DNA from 3 places in the Aminipila butyrica genome. Region 3 is predicted to be linked to each of the others. Evidence: riboswitches for the same ligand, from Rfam matches in the RefSeq annotation. Region 3 holds a riboswitch; each other region holds the start of a gene.

Region 1 (6,975 bases), 340 kb from region 3:
ATGTTTCGCTTAAATATCCTTTTTGTCATTCCACGACAACCAGACGACATCTGATTACAAAGCCATTGAAATGCACTAACATAGCAGATATATTCAGAGTATCTTTAAAAACAAAGGAGAATTTACGATGAATATCAGCAGTATGGGAGCCGTTTCACCTCGATATCCAAATGCGGCAGGCATCAGCCCAAATGTCACGGGAGGTGATACCAGAGATACAGAACAGCAGATTAAAAAACTAGAGAAGGAAAGAAGCAAGCTTGAAAAACAGCGAGAGGAGGAGAAAAATCCTTTTGCAGCACAGCAGAGCGAAGAATATGCCAATTTGCAAAAGAGGATTGAAGAGTTGAACAAGCAGATTCAGCAGCTAAAAGCAGAAGCTGCTTCTGAGAAGAAGAGTACGGAACAGCAAAAGCCAGACTCTGCTTCTAATCCTGCAAGGAATGCACTTGATACCTATATTTCCAGCAGGGATAATCCAGAGGAATCTGCTGGCCTATATCGGTTGGATAAAGACGGAGAAGGGGAGCAAAAGATTGTTTCAAAAGCTGTCAGTCCAACGTCAAATTTCATAAATTTGACCTAAGAAGTGAACCGAGACCGCATAATGAAAAAGGCCTACGGGGCTTGCGAGAAAGCCTAAGAGAATACAAGATAAAGGCGTATAGGGGAGAAAGACAACCAATACAAGAAAATAACCGGCAGCAGAAATCACCCCTGGTACAAGCAGTTTCTTGAAGAGAAAGCTTAACCATTGAAAAAGGATGCTGATAAATAAAATAGCGCAGGCTGGCGTGAAAAGAAGTACATTGCCTCACATTTTTTCATAAGAAAAAATCACAGAGGTCGTGGTATCCAGCCCTGTATACATAGCGATAAGTGCTAGAACTGCCCATAGCCCCAGCCATATTTTTAATCCCTTAAACATATCCATCCCCTTAATGTTGCGGACTAGAACGTCATGTGATGATTTCTACATATTATAGTCCGGCGATTGCTTTTATATCGGCTTCTAAATATTTTAGGTACTCTTTAGATAATAAGCTTAAGGGCTCAGAAAGTAAAGAAATATATCCAAGGTGTAAGGGGTGGGGAAAGTCTTTTAAGGGAATTGCTACTATTTCGCCCAGACCTTTATGAAATATATCGGCATTGCTGTTGGTTAAATCGGGACCAATGCTAAAGCACGTGCCATTGCGAACCAGTGCAATTTTAGTGCAGCGGTCGCTCACATGTATATTTCTATTCAACAGTTTGTAGAAAAGCATTTCCTCCGTAAAATGGGATATGTCAATTTCTTGATCATAGGTGACAAATGGATAGGGTTCCAGCGCTTCCACAGAAATACTTTTTTTAGAAGCAAGAGGATGGGAAGCATTAATAAAGACATAAGGTTTTAACTGATGGATTTCATTAAAGCAGAGCTTACAGCTGGCAAGTACCTTTTTGATGGAACGAAGGTGAGTATGATGGATAGAAAGAATACCCAGTTCGCTTCGGCGGTTAGCAACATCCTGGATGACGGAGTAGGTCGGGCATTCTCGAATGGCGATATCGTAGGACTCTAAGTCTAAGGTATTCATTAATTGTGTAAAGGACCGTACGGCAAATGGAAGGCGTTGTGTTGAAACAGAAAAGCGCATGGGCAGATATTTTCGATAGCGATACCGCTGTTCCAGCTGCTCGGATTGATAAACAATTTCTTTGGCATATTTTAAGAAATCTTCTCCGTCCGCAGTCAGTGTGACACCTCGATTGTTGCGATAAAATAAAATGATACCTAGATTTTTTTCCATTTCTTTTATTGCGGTGGATAAAGTGGACTGAGAAATAAATAGCACTTTAGCAGCTTCTGAAAAAGACTGATGATTAGCCGTTTCTATTATATATTTCATGGATTGTAATGTCATAAAATACTCCTCTCTTGGGGTTTCTTCTTCTTATGTAAGTATTATATTATCAAAAAAATTGATAGCCCACAATGGAGAATGTCTATTGTGGGCTGGATTGTATGTTCTGTTGTCTTATGATACAATGAAAAAAATAGATAGAGCTATTGTATGGAAATCGGTGAAAATCCGATGCGGTACCGCCACTGTGAAGAGGAGTCGTTGCAACTGATAAAGAATATTGACACTGGAATATCATTCTGGGAAGTCATTGCAGCGTACAGAGAATCTAAGCCAGGATACTTCGATAGTTTTGAATTAACGACCTGACGGATTATTGGGAAAGTTGAATTTGGCTTTGTTTTATCGTTTCATACTTGGAATAGATTCAAGTCTAAAATAAGAAAAATAAAACTCCGTATCCGAAAGATGCGGAGTTTTTGTGTGTCATGAGAGGAAAACAAGATGGACAACTGGAATGGTAACCTGCTGGGGTACGGCGATTATAACTATTTGTTGAATTATTTAAAGGAAATAGCAGGAGGAATTAACGTGAAAAAAGGATTTAGTAAATTATTTTTAGTGGTTTTAAGCATTTGTTTGCTTGTGGGGTTAAATGGCTGTGGAAACAGCGATTTAAAGGCAGAAGATAAAGTGCAGACCCGTGTAATTGTGGATGCGGCAGGCAATCAAGTTGAAGTTCCTATGGAGGTAAAAAAAATAGGAGTGGTGCCCATTCCTTGGGCATCGGTTATATATTGTATTGATAATTCTTCCGCACGTTTAAGTGCGATGAACCCATCTGCCATGCAAGCATATAAGGGTCATTTTCTGGAAAGCATGGACCCGGAATATGGTAATATTTCAACGGCATGCATAGGCAGTGATTTGTCGATTAATATGGAAGAGACGGCAAAGAATGGTGTAGAGGTCATGATTATTTGGGATTATCAGGAGGCGGAAGCTGCTCAGCTAAAGGAAGTTGGAATCGCCCCGATTATGATAAAAAATGAAACCATTGATGAATTGCAGACCAGTATGAAAATCATTGGAGAATTATTGGGAAAGGAAGAACGAGCCCAGCAATTTATTGATTCCTATACGAAAACCTATGAATATATGAAAGCGAAACAAGAAGCCGTAAAGACGGCAGATAAACCGAGAGTTTTATATTTGCGAGATGCTCAATTAAAAATCCAGGGAAATGATAACTTTATGCGAGAAGCCTTAGAGCTGGCAGGAGCAGATAACGTTGCGTCTCAAGTGAAGAGTAATGCCACCATGGAAGAAATTCTAGCCTGGGATCCAGAAATCATTTTTTTAAGTAATTTTGATGAATTTGAGCCGGAAGATTTATATAAAAACACCATTCCGGGCCAGGATTGGAGTAGCATTTCGGCAGTAAAAAATAAGAAGGTATATAAAACACCTTTAGGTATATATCGCTGGGATGCACCAGGTGTAGAAACTCCTTTGATGATGAAATGGATGGCACAGATTATTCAGCCGGATATTTTTAACGATGAGGACGTGGAAACAGAATTGACGGCATATTATAAAGATTATTTTAATTATAAATTATCGGCAAAGGACATGGCTCTAATTTTAAGTGAAGATGCAAATAAACAAAGCCAGTAGGATAGGTGAATGGATGTATAAGAAAAAACAGAAATGGCCTTATCCGCTGCTCATCATCATGTTGTGTGCCCTTTTAGGTTTAATCGTCGTGTTGTCGGTCAGCATCGGCCGATACCATATCATGCCCTTACAGGTGATAAACATTTTGCTCGCTCAGCTGATTCCGATTCATCAGACCTGGACGGATCAGTGCGAGAGTATTATTTTTACCTTACGGCTTCCGCGAATCATGGCGGCAATCTTGGTAGGCGGAGCCCTGGCTCTGTCGGGAACTTCATACCAAGGGATTTTTCAAAATCCCTTGGTTTCTCCGGATATTTTAGGGGTATCTGCGGGGGCCTGTATTGGAGCGTCCTGTGCAATCTTAGGGGGAGGCGGAAATGGGCTGATACAGATTTGTGCCTTTTTAGGCGGATTCTTAGCCGTTATGTTGACCACAACCATCCCCAAAATATTAAAGAACAATTCCATGATGATGCTTGTACTTTCAGGAATCATCGTCGGCGGAATGATGAATTCCATTATGGGACTGATTAAATATGTGGCTGACCCGGAGACACAACTGGCATCAATTGTTTACTGGCAGCTGGGAAGCTTAGCTCAAGTGACATCCAAAGAAATATATGTAGTAACCCCAATTATTCTGGTAGCTGCAAGTATTTTATATCTGCTTAGATGGCGGATTAACATTTTATCTTTGGGAGAAAGAGAGGCTAAGACCCTGGGTATGGACACCACTTTTTTGAGAGGTGTGTTGATAATCTGTTCCACCTTATTGACGGCTAGTGCCGTGTGCATAAGTGGAACTATCGGCTGGATTGGACTGGTACTTCCCCATTTGGGAAGAATGATTGTGGGGCCCGATAATGTAAAGCTAATTCCTGTAGCTGCAATCTTAGGCGCCATCTTTATGGTTGCCATAGATACGATAGCAAGGGTCAGCAGCAGCTCAGAAATACCACTGGGCATTTTAACGGGACTAATTGGCGCACCTTTTTACTTTTACTTATTACTAAAACAAAGGAAAGATTTACGATGATATTGAGGGTTAAAGGTGTTGAATTTTCTTATGAAAACAAAAAGAAAATTCTTTCAGATGTTAATTTTGAGTTAGATAAAGGCAGTTTTCTTACCATCCTAGGACCGAATGGTGCGGGGAAATCAACCTTGCTAAATTGCATTACAAACCTGCTGAAACCCACAAGAGGAGAGCTTTGGTTAAAAGACCAGCTTATGTGCGGTATGGATTTGAAACAAGTAGCCAAAACTATTGCTTATGTACCGCAAGTGCATATTCCAACTTATGAATTTACCTCCTTGGACTTTGTTGTAATGGGTCGTTCTCCCCATTTAGGGATGTTTCAAAAACCCACAAAAGCAGATTATGATATTGCAAAAGCAGCGTTGGTTCAGCTAGACAGCATGGAACTGGCCGAGAAGCCTTATACCAAATTAAGCGGAGGCGAAAGACAACTGGTAACCATTGCCCGAGCCATCGCCCAGGAGGCCGAATTAATTGTTTTTGATGAACCGACAGCGTACTTAGACTATGGCAATCAGATTCGGATACTTAAACTGATAAAGACGTTAACCCAGCGCGGTTATAGCGTTATTATGACAACGCATTCGCCAGATCATGCCTTTCTTTTAGGGGGCAAGATCGGCATTTTGGATTATCATGGTGGCCTTCAAATTGGCGCCGCCGAAGAGGTGTTACAAGAAGAAGTCTTGGCCAGAATATACGGAACAGATGTAAGAGTTATCTACGTTAAAGAGCTGGGCAGAAGCGTCTGTGCCGCCAGCTTAGCAGGCTTTCTTTAAAGCCTGCTATTTTTATGGAAAGCCAGCCTGACATTTTCCTTCAAAGGGTTATCGTATACTTAGGCTAACCGGGGGGAGAATCGACTTTGTCCCTGTTTTGTGGTATAATTTATTTGTAAAAAAGTTTAATTGGACATTTTGTGTCAATAGCGGGAGGTCTATTGTTACATAAAAGATATGTAATTTTAAAGAGAAAGGAGCTGGTATCTTGCAACAGGACAAGGAAATCAATGTGGGAATTGGGTTTGCAACAGGACGTAAAAGTTTTCAGCGAATATTGAAAACTAATATCTATAACTGGCGCGAAAGCGGATTGACAAAAGAAAGAAACATACGTTTAAACCTATTGGCTGCATATGATTTGAAGTATTCGAACACAAAAGCTAAAGACTATACTAATGTCAGTGCGAAATTGTTGGATTTGATTGATGACACTTATTTTATTGGCAAATCGGCAATTCAAGCAGAAATTGATTATCTGATACAGGAAAATGTTATTAATCAGGAAGAAGGTCGATTAGTTTTTGGAAGAGGCTATGCGGCAAAACGTAATATAGTGCTGTATACTGCCCTGAAAAATAATATGGATTATCTTGTCTTTCTGGATGATGACGAATATCCAATGGCTGTTACCAATACTCATTCTTCTGCTATATGGGGTGGTCAGCATGTGCTGGCGACTCATTTGCAAAATATTGAAGAGGCAGATATCACAAATGGACATCACTGCGGGTATGTCTCGCCCATTCCGTATATTGAGTTTAATGATATTATGACAGAACAGGATTTTCGTCTGTTTATTGAAGCAATAAGCAACGATATTATCAATTGGGATAATGTGCACTCGGTAATGAAAAACGGTGGCGTTACTTATGCAGATACGAAAATTTTAGTGAGTAATGAAGTAGAAGAAGTGCAGGAGATAAATAATACAAAATTTATATCCGGCGCAAATTTGTGTATTAATCTAACCAAACCAGACAGGGTAAGCCCATTTTACAACCCACCTGGTGCGCGAGGTGAAGATACTTTTTTGAGTACTTGCTTAAGCCAACGGAAAGTGTTGCGCGTACCCTGCTATACTTTCCATGACGGGTTTTCCACTTATAATCATCTGATGGATGGCGTGCTTCCCATTAAGTTAAAGTATATTCAAGCGGACTCAGCAGCGATTGCTACCCGCTTTTATCTTGCTTGTATTGGTTGGATTCGATATAAACCCCTTCTGCTGTATATTACACAGCGAGAATGTTATGAAGAGAAGATTGAAGAGATGCGTGAACACCTTGCTGCTACACTTCCTAAAGTATGTGCCTATTTTGAGCGGGAGGAGTTTAGCAATATTTCTAAAGAACTGGAACATTACCATAGGAATGTAAAAAAACATTACCAGCAATATATTGAAACACAGCAAATTTGGGCAAGGATTTGCGAATTCCTTGCGGACAAGCATCCCTACCAGCCCTGAAAAAATAGACATGTTCCATATGATATCTACTGACTGACCCATACAAAGAGCGTGTCGAAAGAAGCTGATTACAGAATGTAATTGGCTTCTTTCATTGTACGATGTTCATTAAAATTAGGATTTGAGATTATTTATAGTTAGAAAAGGCCAATATAGGGA
Region 2 (6,975 bases), 490 kb from region 3:
TACTGGCATTTCTGTACTGTGAGCAGCTACTTTAGGGGCACCCTCCTTCGGGTGTCTCATAACCGCCAAATCAGCGTAACAGGCTACCGTCTTGATGGTGTCGGCAATGCTCTCTCCTTTGGCTACAGAGCTGGAGTTTGGCTCAGAAAAGCCAATAACCTGACCGCCCAGCCGAAGCATAGCCGCCTCAAAGCTGAAACGCGTCCTGGTGCTGGGTTCGTAAAACAACGTGGCCAACAGCTTGCCGTCACAGGCATGAACATACTTGGCAGGGTCCTCTATAATCCGATCAGCTAAATCAAACATATCTTCCAGCTCTTTTATAGAGAAGTCCATGGGTTCCAACAAATCTCTACCTTTTAACATCATTCAAGTCTCCTTTCCACATGCACTTATTCTTTCTTCAAAAGAGTATAAATGCGCAAAAAAAAATCTTCCAATATTGGAAGATTAAATAATACAATCATCAGAGGATGATGGTGTCTCTAATTGAACAGATTTTCCAGACAATGGCAACAAACAAATCAATTCAAAAACCGAAGGATACTCCGCCTCATTTTCTGCCGGGAGGGCAAAAACCTCGTTTTCTTTCACGTACCTCTCATAAGACATCAGCATATGTATCGCTCCTTCCTAAACACCATTTTTCACCACCAAACGAGTTTTGTCTCGTTCTGTCGCGCCTAAATCTTTAGTATAATACCATGCATACCGGCAGGTGTCAATAGAAAAACCCATGGCAAAATGATGTATTTTATATTCATTTATTTCAGAGGTTTCAGAAAATTTTATCCCAGCCCCCAAAGAGGCTGGGATTCATCTCATATGACACAGAGATTCAGTGGTTCCCGAAAGGGCTCTTCCCCCTCTAGCAAATCCTCATACCTCTGAGGCCGTTTAATCTCTTTCACCGTATCGTTCTTTTTGATCATGACCACTCCTGGCCGCGGCCTGCCATTGAAGGAAGGCAGACAGGAGTTATTATAGGCGCCCGCATCCATAAAAGCTACCAAATCTCCCGCTGTCATACTGTTAGGCAGCCAGGCACCCCCGGAGGTTTCAGCCGCCAAGCCGCTGATTCGGTACGGCATGCCATGCTTTTCAGTGATTTTATTAGCACACAGCAGCTGACCGTGTTCCAGCCTCTTCTTCTGCGGTCGTCCGCTCCCCATGCCTTCAAAGCCTTCATCCAGAACCAGCCAGTTTTCGTTGAGATTTTTCCGATACTTCTCATTGACCACACTGGTGAGTAAAATACCCGCAGAAGCGGCAATCTTTTTACCTGGCTCAATAATCAACTCCACTCCCTGAAAGAAATCTTGCAGAGGGTCTCCCGCCCACGTCTTTACTTTTTCCATGCTCAGTTCCTCTGCCACCTTACAGGCAATTTCTTCTAAATCTTCTGGTGACATGCCGCCTCCCAAGTTCAGCGTACGAGGAATGAAGCCGGTGAGCTGATACATCTTCACCGCCGTTTCCAGCATAGCAGCAAAGGCTCCACGAGCATCCTCTGGCTTATCCAGTCCCTTTTGCAGCTGTAAGTGGTAGCCCCGCAGCCGGATATGCTGCTTGTTCTTCTGAGACATGCGGATAGCAGTCCTCAACTGTTCAAAAGTAATGCCAAATTCACTTTCTGGGATGTTCTCCCCTCGTGAATCCTGACCATAATAAGAAGAATCCGGCGCTACCATCAGGGCGATATTAACCGGCATATCCAACTCTTGCGCAATCTCGGCAATCCTAGTCAGCTCATAGATAGAATCCACATTAATAGCCTTCACACAGCTGCGGATGGCCAGCTCCAGCTCTGTTGCCGTCTTGCAGGCACCCGTAAAAATAATTTGCCGTCCTTCAAAACCAGCCTGTAGGCCTTTAAACAACTCTCCGCCCGAATTAACCTGCAAATTACAACCCGCATCTCGAATGACCTGTAGATTCGCCAAGGTAGATTCGCATTGGGCTGCATAGTGAATGCTTGTTTTAGCATATGCGGTGCGAAAAGCTACGATGACTTCATTTACGTTCTTGCGCAACTCTCGTTCAGAAAAGATGTACAGGGGCGACCCATAGACTTCAGATAGCTTTGTCAGATCCCTGCCGTCAAAATACAAGTGCTCGTCTTCTACTTTAAAGATCTTGTTTTCAAAAATGTTCATGTGCGACCTCCCGATCCGTTGTATAAATAGCCCCGCCTTATAAACAAAAAAACTGCGACAAAAAATCGCAGTCCGTTTTACTGTTTTTCCTTATTGTCTGCCGACAGTCCATGTTACCCGTGGATCGGCGTGCTTCTCATGCAGGTCTCCTGACTCGTGTATCCTCATTTCTTCTCGCCTTCCCAAGCTAACGCTCAGTGGCTATCACCCTCTTTTCAAGGGTAAATCTTAGAAGAAACTCCTCACTCACAGTGGCGGGTCCATTCTGGAATTTCACCAGATTCCCTCTTAGTCAGATATTGCCTTTGGGCAATACTGAAACATGGAAGTGATATAAATTTACTTCATTCATCATATCACACACGCCAGTTCCTTTCAAGGTATATTTTCAAATAAATCCTGCTCATACGACTTATAACAAGATTCACTGGTCCATCAAACCGTATTTTACTTTAATGCGGTCCAGCTTTTCCAGCATAGACTGGGACATGAACCACAGGAAGATGACCGTAGCCGCTGCGTGGACTAAATCAAAGGGAAGTCCCAGAACATAGGCTGCGACGAACATTGGCCAGGTGGGATTGGCGTTGTAGGTCAGCACCGTGGCAGGATTCATCAGGCCGCCATAAATCACTAACACGGCTAGGCCGCCAAATACGCACAGCGGTAAGCGGCCTCTGAGCAGCAGGCCTTTGCGGAACAATATCCCCGCTAAAAATCCGATCACCCCCATAGCAAACATCTGCCATGGCGTCCAAGGCCCTTGTCCATACAACATATTGGAGGTTAACATGGTGATAGCACCTACCAAAAACCCAGCCTCCCCGCCGAAAGCTACGCCGGCGATGATTACCATGGCTGCCACTGGTTTAAACTGAGGCAACATGAAAAAAGCAGCTCTTCCGGCCACCCCCAAGGCACACAGCACTGCCAGAATGATTAACTCTCGGGCCTGAGGCTTGCGCCCCTCAAAAGCCAAGACAAAAGGCAGCATAGTTTCAAGGATGATCAATAAGGAAATAAAGTAATATTTCCGATCACCAAAGTAGAATACCCCCACGTAAAGGGTCAGGGGAATGGCCAGCAGAATCATCACTGCTGCGGCTACTGTCCGCTTGGACAACCTGCGCTTCTCTTTCTGAATCTGGATGACCTCTATCGGTTGTTGGCTCCGCTGGGAAATGGCCAGCGCTAATACCACCAGAGAGGCGATAAAATAGATACTCTGTTCCAAGGGCTCCAGCTGGATTATCTGGGATCCTTGCAGCGCTACATAGGCCAGAGTCAAAGCGCAAATTCCCGCTGCTCCCGCTAAAATCCGCCGCCATAGAGGCAGCTTGTGACTTTTTGGGGCTTGGTTTGCCTTCTCTACCACCTTATCCGGCCTATACAAATCCTCTGCTGGCAATTGTGGTCCAGGGGGCACCTTTCCACCGCAGGCAAGGATGACATCCTCAGCGGCCACCGCCTCCGGCAGCAATTGACGGGCCATACGGTTTGCTGCGGTGGTGTAAAAACTATTTCCAGAAAAGAAAGCCCGCGGCGTATCCTCGGTAACAATATTTCCATCAAAAAACATCGCGCAGCGATGGGCATATTTAGCACAGAATTCGATGTCGTGGCTAACCATGACCAGGGAAACACCCTGGCGAAGCAGCCGCTGCAAAATCTCGGCGAAAAGTTCCTTAAACTCGGCATCCAGCCCCTTAGTCGGTTCATCCAGCAGCAGAATCTGCGGTTCTAAAAGCAGAACCTTGGCTAAAGCTGCTCGCTGTTGTTCTCCCCCTGACAAGTCATAAGGATGTCGGGTGCGAAGCTGTTCCAGCCGACAGAGCTTCAACACCCGTTCCAGCTTTTCCCCCTGCTGTTCCTTGGACAGCTTCCGTTCCTTGAGCACTTCCAGCAAATCTGCTTCCACCGTTTTCTTGACAAAAAGAGCCTGTGGATTTTGTGGCAGGGAGCCAATCTGAGCCAGAACCCCTCTCAAATTCCCTGTCACATCTTTCCCTTGAACTAAAATCTTTCCCCGGTATGGTCGATTAATCCCCGCAATCAGAGACAAGGTCGTCGTCTTTCCGGTACCATTCCCTCCTAGTACTGCCAGAAATTCTCCCGGCCTCACCTGCAAAGACAGCCCTTTAATCACATCGGGCAGATCCTTTTCATATTTAAACCATAGGTCCTTTAGCTCCAGCACTGGCATCTCTTTCAACTCTGGTTTAAGCTCTGCTGGTATTGCAGCCAGTTCCCGCTCCTTTGCTATTTCCTCCAGCCACAATCGGCCCTCTCTTACTGTTACTGGACACTGCAGTTTATTGGGCACGGCGGCAAATATCCGCAGGGGAGTAGGCATGGCCATAAACATGCTGTGGCCGTGCTCCTGAAGAGCCGTCCCCACCTGATGTGGCTCCCCTTGATAAATCAGCTTGCCTCGATCCATGACCAAAACTCGATTGCTGAGCGGGAATACTTCCTCCAGCCGATGCTCCGTTATGATAACGGTAGTCCCCAACTCTCGGTTAATCTTCCCCACAGTAGCCAAAAAGTCTGCCGCCGCAATGGGGTCCAGCTGGCTGGTCGGTTCATCGAGAATCAACACTAAAGGCTGCATGGCCATGATAGAGGCGAGGTTTAAAAGTTGTTTCTGTCCGCCGGAAAGTTCCTTTACCGACTTATAAAACCAGGTCTGAATGCCAAAGAAACTGGACATCTCCGCCACCCGCCCTCGAATGGTGGCCGTATCATAGCCCAGGCTCTCCAGTCCAAAGGCCAGCTCATGCCATACCTTGTCTGTTACCAGTTGATTATCGGGGTTCTGCTGCACAAAACCGATACGGGCACTCTGATCCCGCAGCGATACTTCTTGCAGTGGCTTACCCTCAAAAAAAATATCCCCCAGCCTAGCCCCATGAGGAGCGATTACCGTTTTTAACTGACGCAAAAGCGTAGATTTCCCGCAGCCGGAGGGTCCGCACAAGGCAATAAATTCTCCCGGCTCTACGGAAAAACTTACATCCGTCAAGGTCTTTTCTGTCTGCTCTGGATAAGCAAAGTTTAGATTTCTAATGTCAAAGCACCGATTCAATCTGCGATTCCTCCTTTCTCATGCTGTTGCCTGTCTCTAGTGCCCTCCACCGGGCATCTGCAGCCACGTTCAGGATCACAGGCATCAGGCAGAGTGCGGCATAACAGATAAAAAGACTAAAGGGGTAGAGACCTGGGCTCACCCCTTTTATTGTGGGAAAATATCGAAAGTAGAGACCGCCGGCAAAGGCACCTGCGATAATATACAGTCCACAGACTGTGAGAAATAACAGCGCTATGCCATCCCGCCTGTCCATAGAATAAATGGAAAAAGCGGTTCGCCCCTCCAAACCATACCCCCTGCTCTTCATAGAATCTGCCGTCTCAATGGCATTTTCCAAAGACCAGGTTACCATAACAGAAAGGATGGTCAGCCCTTTTCTGGCCCGCTGAAGGACTCCTCCGCTGGAAATGTCTCGGCCAATGCACCGCTGCGCGTTGGACACCACCTGAAGCTGTGTCTTAAACCGAGGCACAAAGCGCAGCACCATGGATAAAATAAGGGATAAGGCCGGGATTACCCGGCCGAACAGATAGACAAATTTATCGGAGGTCATAACTGCGTTGTAGCAGGAAAACCAGGAAATCACCCCAATGAGCATGGTGGCTGCCACCATGCCATAGACCATGGATTCCAGGGTCAAGGGATTTCCGCTCGGCAAATATGTAAGAATCGTTCCTCCCTCGTGGTTAAAGGCCGGATTCATCAGAACCGTGATTACAAAGACCGGCAGCATGAACAGCAAGCTAAAGCGCACCGCCTTTTTCCCGTTTAAATAGATAGCATACGTCAAGGCACAAATTAACGATATACCCAGACACACGGGATGGACAAATATCATGGAGAAGGCTAGCACTAAACCGAAATAGACAAAATTAACCAGAGGATGATAACTTGAAAAGGTGTCTCTGTTTATCATCTGCATCAGCCTCCCGTGGAATAATAGCCGCCCACATCCCGACCTAAGTCACAGGTGTAAACCCATTCGATTACATCTCCCTGTTTCAGCTGATAACGGCTGCATCCATAATTGGGAAACCAGTCGTTGACTTTGTACATCCAGCCAGACAGTTCCCCGCAATCGAACTCATAGAGATTGTTTATGCCTTCAATATAGGCACTGTTATAGAGCGGCGTATTAACAAATTCCATATGAATTTTATTTTTTTTCATTTCTCGCTGGAGCACGTTGAAAACACTTTCCCCTTCGTAAAAGGTTACTGTAGCCGTAGCCAGAATAGCCCCGCTGGTAGGGACCAGCTCTACCTTCTCCGGATCCAGCGCCGATATATTGTCTAAGATGGTATCACAGCGAACAGAAAGGGTACAGGTGAGTTTCTTATCTGAAATCACCGTATTTTGTGGCTCCACAGGCACCGGTTTTCCCTCTGGCACTGGTTCAGTGAGATATTTGTCCTTTCCTGTTTCCGGATCTAAGCTCATCCCTTTAGACTGAGAGTAGTCCGAAGATCCTTTTTTGACTCCTGCGGAAGAGGCATCACTGCCCATGCTCTGGGCCAGAGCCACCTTCTGTGCAGCAGTCATCGTTCCCTTTTCTTGGCCGTCTGCACTGCTCTTGCCACTACCGTCTTTTGCCTCAGAATCTTTAGGGTTTTCGACCACAGCTCCCCCAGTGGCTGTCAGGAAATCTTCCTGAGAAGAGACCGCTGCCACCGCTGAGTCGGTCACCGAATTTGTTGCTGACAGGGGGGTACTATCCTTTACTGCATAGCC
Region 3 (6,975 bases):
AGGGAACATTAGCTGTTGCCTGGATTTCTTGACCTTCTTCAAACCAAGTATAGAGGTCTGAATAGTTCGTTGTATCCCCATAGATAAAAAAGTCTATCAAATCATTGTTTTTTAAGGTCGCCTGATTGAGGTTGTACCCCGTATAGCCTCCATTGAGTTCATTATAAATTCCATCATTCGGCGTCTTTCCGTTAACTGCAAAGCCGTTGTTTGACGTTTTTCTTTCAAACAGAAGGGAAACAAACCCGTTGGATCCTACTTGTAAATATTTATTTTTTGTCTCCTTGGTAAAGGCTTCTCCAAAGCGCAATTCGTGTGCTTTGACTAACGCATCCAAGGCAGATACATGATTTTTTACCAGGTCGGTGTACCCGTAGTTTTCAGCTAGATCATATGCCACCGTGACGGTTTGCGGTGCCACTAAGAAGCTTCCATCTGCTTGCGCTTTAATGGATGCCGACACTTCCACCTCTGGCGGTTCCGGATTTGGATCTACCGATCCATCGCTGCCTTTGACGATGACAGTTGCCGCTACCAGCTGATTGACTAATTTCTTAAAGCTTTCATTTGTCGGATATTTTTCCGCATATTTGGCAAATTGAGCGCTCCGTAAATTGCTGGTTATGATAATCTCTGTATCATACTGCGGTACGGATGCCAACACTAAATTTTCATGCTGAAGGATTGTCGGCTCACTGGAATGAAACAGATTATAGGATTCATCATATCCGGTTTTAGGTAAACCATATGCCTCAATGCCCGTATCTTTACGCTGAGAATAGTCATATACCCAAACTAAATTATTCTCGGCATCTAGATAGCACTCTTTAAAGGCATGTAAATTTTTTGTCACCTGACTTCCATCTGCACCGTCTAAGATACCCTCTGCATAACTAGCTTTCACCCGCTCCATCAGCGCGATCTCCTGGTCGATTTCTGTTTGCACAAGGGGCTGAACCTTCACTGTTAGGTCCTTGCTCACAATGATGTCTGTATTATTTCGCTGCATAAAGACAGTAAGAATTACCTTTTTTGCAGTCTCCTCCGGAAGCGGCCTGTATACAGCTGCTCTGTAGCCGTTGATAGCTATTGTTTCTGGGTCACTGCTGGATACCGTAAACTTATAATCAAAATATTTGTCAATTCCCGTATTTTTCCCTACAAGCAGTTGAATATCTTCCGTGATGTTTTCTGAATCAATCGGTTTGCCGCTTGAAGAAATTTTCAACTTATCCAGCGTATATTTTTCATTTAATTGACTCTGCATATAGCTAGGCCAATCAATATTATCACCTTTCAGCACTATGTTAAAAATCTTTTCAACAGTTATGGGTGTTTCTTCATTTGAACTACCTGTTTTATTGAACGTAATAGTAGCGATCAGCGTTACTTCTGTATCATTCTGAGGTCTGGTTACTTCTCCCGTAAGATCACCAAATAATACACTATCCTTCTTCACCGGATTGATGTATGTACTGCTTGACTGCCAGCTAATGGTTGCCCAAGCTTTTCCACTTAGCTGCTGTGGTAAATTTAAATTTTCAGTAACCCCATGGCTATCTGTATTAGCTCCCCTTATCTTCTCAAAGGTAAGATTGGCGGCAATCTGCTCGTTTATCGCCTGGAGAACTCTGCTGCCATCCCAGCGGATATTTGCATTTACCGTATAGTCCACATGCTGATGAGCTTTGCTCAAAGCAAATTTTAACTCTTTTACTTGCGCAAAATTCATTACATTATTTAAATTGGGATCCACATAAAAGTACGTAATATCCCCATTGGGTGCAATATAGGTTTCGTCTACATTATTGATAAGCGTTACTGTTATGTCTGAAAAGCCTAATGTATGAAGTTTTTCTTCTACCAGATCAACAACATTTGTATCTGCCCCAAAGGCTGGTAATAACAATTTGCCCAATGCATTATTTGCTGCTGTCAGATAATCCATGGTTGCTTCATCCAAAGATTTTACGGTCACTGCAAACTGCTTTGTATCAGAAACCGTCCCTTTTCTGATGGTGGCGGTCAGAATAACTTGAACATTTCCGGAGGAAGGCAGCTGGACCAAACCCGTATCGGTTATAATATCTGTATTGCTACTTACCCAGGAAATAGTCGTTCCATGCTCTCCTACAACCGGAAGCGTTAAATTTCCTGCCTCTTTTATAATCAGCGACGCCAGTTGAAGCGCCGTTCTATCGGCTGCAACCGCTTCCACATTTGCATTGCCGCCTACTTCTAATCCGCCCTGCCATTTTAATACCGGGTATCCCTCGTTAATGGCCTGCGCCCCCGAATTATCCTGATTAAAAGCCTCCCCAAGAATGGTAACGAATGTTTCATCCTTTATTTCCGTCTCGGTCTTCGCTGTAACATCTCCTGTACCACTTCCTAGTCCAGTACCAAAGCTGTCTGCCAGATAATAACAATTGCTGGAAGTTCCTGAAGAAGAGCCTGCTACCGCACCGACTTTACCCATGGTAGCAGTTTCTTTCGTTATAACGCCAACATTATAGCAGTTCTGCATGGAACCGGTTGATTTTCCAGTAATCCCCCCGATTTCCCCATAGCCAGATGCCGGGCAAGCTCCACTTATGGCTCCTGCATTATAACAATTTTTCAAAGTTCCTGAAGATTGTCCAGCAACACCTCCTGCATACAAGTCGGTTGCAAAGCTTGCGGTCGACACCTTAGTCGACGCATAATTGACGCAGTTTTCAACCGTTCCTCCGGCGTTATTTCCGGTAATACCGCCAACACGCTGTCCTGTAGAAACAATGCTGCCGCGGAAAGAGCAGTTGCTTATCATTCCAGAATTTACGCCCATAATGCCGCCGACATTACTGCTGGCTGGAGCGATAATGCCTTCAACAATGACATTTTTTATGACGCTGTCCACATCACTATAAGCGAAAAGGCCATTGGAGCCTTTTAGTCCCGTGATTTTAAACCCTTGTCCATCAAAGGTTCCTGCATAGGCCTTGTTGTAAGCACCTATAGATATCCAAGTATTATCTTGTTGTTCATTACTTAAAAGGATGTTCCCTGTCACAACTGCATTGGCCGTTACCTTGCCAGAATTCACATAATTGGCAAACCAGGCCAGGTTTTCACCATTTTCTATCTGATAATAGGTTTTCCCATCTTTTAAAAGCGTGGAAGGTTCCTCTGCCGCTCCGCTCCAAACGGTTCGGATATCCATGGTTTTTGGGATATGAATTCCTTGGCCTGCTACCGTGATGGTGCCCATGATTGTCTTATATCCATGGCAGGTTATGGCATAGGTGTATTCCCCGTCTGCTAAGCGATAGCTCCCATCCTGGCTTTTTTCTTGCACTTCCTCCCCATATTTTACGGTGATGCTGCTTACAGCCGAGGGATTATTATCTATAAAAGAAATCTCAAAGGTAACCGGACTTCTAGCCGATTCGGCCAACACAATTTTAGGGATTGTTGCATTCACACCGGTTACAGTAAAACTACCGACTGCTGTTTGAAAGCCGAATTTGTCAATCGTATACGTATAACTGCCTTTGGGCAAATGATACACCCAGCCATCTCCTGGGCAGACAGTTCCCTGGGCATCTTTAACCAGAATGTTGGCACTGACTGGGCTGATTTCGCCAAAAGTAACGTCATAGGTTTTAATCTCTAAATTTACGGTAATTTTTTTTCCACCGTTATTGATACTAAAACTGTCTTCTACCGTTTTATATTCATCCTTTGAAACAGTATAGGAGTACGTGCCTTTACCTAACTTATAAAGCCCCTCTCCTTCAGCGATAATCAATCTGCCTTCGCTGTCTCTTACTGCGATCTCCGCCTGCTCTTGATCGATATCAAAGGCAACCGTGTATTTTGCCTGGGGATCCTGCCAGCCGATTATTGGATAGCCATTATTTTGATTTGGCATTGTATCTGCTACAAAGTTTCCCCCGAGGTCTGCTACAAATCCAGCAGTTTTCATGGCATCAGCAGACTTTACAGTTGCATTGGCATTTGTACTGTCATTACCTATGCTCACTGTATAGGTCCCGTCAAGATAATAGGTCTTTTCTAAAATAGCCGTTGCCGATTTAAATAAGAAGCCTACGACTGCACCGACATTAGAGGTGCCAGTAGATGTAACTGCGCCGACATTGTAACAGCTTGTAATTGATCCAGTGTAACCATATCCTACAACACCGCCAGTATTAGAACCTGCTGATTCTACCTTTGCCAGATTGTAACAGCTGCTGATATTGGCGTTTCTGTTTTGTCCGGCAATTCCTCCTGTATCCGACTTTGCAGAAATAACCCCCTCATTATAGCAACCTATAAGGTTTGCATACGAAGTAGCTCCATAGTTGCTACCAGTAATTCCTCCTACATACTTTTGAGTTGAGGTAATAGCTGCCTTATTGCAGCAGTTTTCAATGGTTCCGGCATTGTACCCTGCTATGCCTCCTGCATAGTTGGCTTTTGCCGATATATTTCCTTCTACGGTGGTGTTTCTAACAACACCTGTGCTTCCTACATACCCGAACAGTCCTTGGTAAATAGCCGTTGCCTCTATCCTGAGGTCACAAATGGTGTAACCCGCCCCGTCGAAAGTTCCTGTGTACTGATTAGAAGAATTTCCTACTGGAGTCCAGTTCGTTTGGATGGTATCGCTTCCCAGAACAATATCATTTACAAGAACAGCTTTTGCCCCTTTGTTCTGTGCCGTTCCGTCTGAAAGCGTTCCGTTTACCAGCTTTGCAAACCAAGCCAGATTTTCGCCGTTGGCAATTTGATAAATTTCATTTTCATCCACTTGCGGTTTGGTTACGGTTTGCCCATCCCAAACCGTTCCAGCCTGTTGACCCGCTAGTGCCAGTTTTTCTTCTACCGTCACCCCTTCCGGCTGCGCTGTAAGAATAGAGGTTTCATCTACATCCTCTTCTTGATTCCGGTCTTCCGGAAACTTGGATGCTTCCTCCTCACTCAGCTCTGGTGAAAGTTCTGGGACCGTCTCTCCCTCTAGTGCCTCAGAAGGCACTCTTTCTTCTGGAGTGAACCGTTCTGATTCTAAGCTGTCCTTAGCCTTGAGACTGTTTTCTTCCTGCACCAAAACCGGCGGTTCAACAGTTTCTGCCGTATCCGCCAGTGCAAGGGTTGGAAACAAGTTTAAACACATTATTCCACTTAAAATGATTGCTAAGATTTTCTTTTGTGTCTGCTTGTTCTTCATTTTTTTGTATCACTCTCCTTCTTTTATTTTTACTTTCATTTATATAATCGCTAAAGCGTTATTTTCTACATAAAAAAACTGTAGCAATATGCTACAGTCCGTTTTTCTGTAAATTATATGTTTCGTATTACACGAAAATATAAAAGTTTCCATCCACACAACCGATTACCGCGGCCTGCTTTCTAACATTCTATGCAGGTCTTCTGGCTCACGTATTACCATTCCTCTCTGCCTTCCCAGATAAAATCCAGTGGCCTTGTCGGAGAAACTACACGTATACAGCGGCGGTACCGCGCAGGATTTTCACCTGCTTCCCTCTTAGCTGCGCAACCTGGCCTAACTCAGACTAAAGGTTAACAAGTCAGAGGTCTGGCACGCAGAACGTAGATGCTTTATTCAGTTCTGCTTCATCATAGCATTCCCGTGGAAATATTGTCAAGTAAACTTCGACAAATTTTGCAACATTTCCCTATCCTATTTTTATTGCCTTGCCGAACCCTAACCTGTGCCGAAGCAACTACTGAACGATTTGACAAAGCTAAGATTCTTATATAAAATAGACACAAGAAAATCATGCCTATGAACTCTCGTTCATAGGCATGATTACGCTATAACATGTAGAAAGAAAAATTGGGGCATTATGAAAAAAAGAAAAATTGACGGAAAGACGGTTTTGGTGCATTTCGTACTGTGGTCCTTGGTGGCCTCTGTTATTTTTGTGGTCATCAAGCTGGTCCTATCCCCTTCTGAGGCGGCTTACGCGAAGCAGCGAAGCGACTACGTCCTGATGCTGCTCCAGTGTATTATCGGGATTTTTGCACTCATGCTTCCTTCTATCTTAAATCACCGCTGGAAGATTGAACTACCCAGCTTCATGCTGGTGCTCTATGTATTGTTTCTCTACGGTGCTATTTACCTGGGGGAAGTGCGGAGCTTTTATTACCGCATACCGGGCTGGGATACCATCCTCCATACCTTTAGCGGTGCCATGCTGGGTGCTTTGGGTTTTTCCATCATCAGCCTGCTGAACGCGAAACACACCTGGGTCAATTTAAGCCCTATCTTCGTTTCGCTATTCGCTTTCTGCTTTGCCGTTACCGTAGGCTGTATCTGGGAAATCTACGAATTCAGTGCAGATGCCATCCTGTCTACCAATATGCAGAAATTCATGCTGGAGGATGGCACGCTGTTAGTAGGTCGAGCTGCTCTGACAGATACCATGAAAGATCTGATTGTAGATATCCTCGGTGCCTTTGTCATGTCGACGGTGGGTTATTTATCCCAGCTAAAAGAGAGCGGCTTTTTAAAACGATTTGTGATTAAGAACTAAAGGGCTTCCCCATAGGTGGCCCTTCCTGCTCTTCATCAACAATTTATGCAATCTTAATTCTTACATATCTGCCATCAAAGCTTGCAGTTCCAGTATCCAGTTGAATCGGTCTGTTGAAAAGCGGGCCGTCGCATACAAAAGTATGGTATTCCCCATTCTCCCCACATACATCAATCCCTTCGGATTTAAGTTGTGAGACAAGTTCACGAGTCAAGGGTTTTCCAATGTGGCTGCCATCCATCTTCTCCGTATCAATTACCGTGATATACGTAATAAACCCACTGTCTATAAAGTCATAGACTACCTGCTCTCGCGCCTGCTGCCAGAGCGGCAGGAAGGGCTTTAGCCCTGTATTGTTGCAGCGTTCCTCATTCCAATCTAAATGTGCCTGAATGTCGATGTCTCCAAAGACACACACGTCAGCTCCTTTTCG

Evidence for each region. A riboswitch is a leader RNA that binds a small molecule or an ion and turns the genes downstream of it on or off. The one in region 3 is predicted to bind cobalamin.
Region 1: it holds a riboswitch for cobalamin, as region 3 does, so the genes downstream of both, Ami103574_RS13945 (ABC transporter substrate-binding protein) here and Ami103574_RS12420 (immunoglobulin-like domain-containing protein) in region 3, are expected to answer to the same signal.
Region 2: it holds a riboswitch for cobalamin, as region 3 does, so the genes downstream of both, Ami103574_RS10050 (diaminopimelate decarboxylase family protein) here and Ami103574_RS12420 (immunoglobulin-like domain-containing protein) in region 3, are expected to answer to the same signal.

The regions. Positions count from the first base shown of each region.
Region 1 is NZ_CP048649.1:2,947,795-2,954,769, reverse strand. It holds gene Ami103574_RS13960 (sensor histidine kinase) at 1-54, shown strand, start outside; gene Ami103574_RS13955 (FlxA-like family protein) at 128-586, shown strand; gene Ami103574_RS13950 (LysR family transcriptional regulator) at 981-1,910, opposite strand; cobalamin riboswitch at 2,063-2,192, shown strand; gene Ami103574_RS13945 (ABC transporter substrate-binding protein) at 2,355-3,527, shown strand; gene Ami103574_RS13940 (FecCD family ABC transporter permease) at 3,541-4,566, shown strand; gene Ami103574_RS13935 (ABC transporter ATP-binding protein) at 4,563-5,348, shown strand; gene Ami103574_RS13930 (hypothetical protein) at 5,557-6,816, shown strand.
Region 2 is NZ_CP048649.1:2,116,884-2,123,858, forward strand. It holds gene pyrB (aspartate carbamoyltransferase) at 1-366, opposite strand, end outside; gene Ami103574_RS10050 (diaminopimelate decarboxylase family protein) at 822-2,156, opposite strand; cobalamin riboswitch at 2,279-2,497, opposite strand; gene Ami103574_RS10055 (ATP-binding cassette domain-containing protein) at 2,581-5,241, opposite strand; gene Ami103574_RS10060 (energy-coupling factor transporter transmembrane component T) at 5,225-6,160, opposite strand; gene Ami103574_RS10065 (DUF4430 domain-containing protein) at 6,166-6,975, opposite strand, start outside.
Region 3 is NZ_CP048649.1:2,606,819-2,613,793, forward strand. It holds gene Ami103574_RS12420 (immunoglobulin-like domain-containing protein) at 1-5,212, opposite strand, end outside; cobalamin riboswitch at 5,389-5,576, opposite strand; gene Ami103574_RS12425 (hypothetical protein) at 5,853-6,542, shown strand; gene Ami103574_RS12430 (Dph6-related ATP pyrophosphatase) at 6,586-6,975, opposite strand, start outside.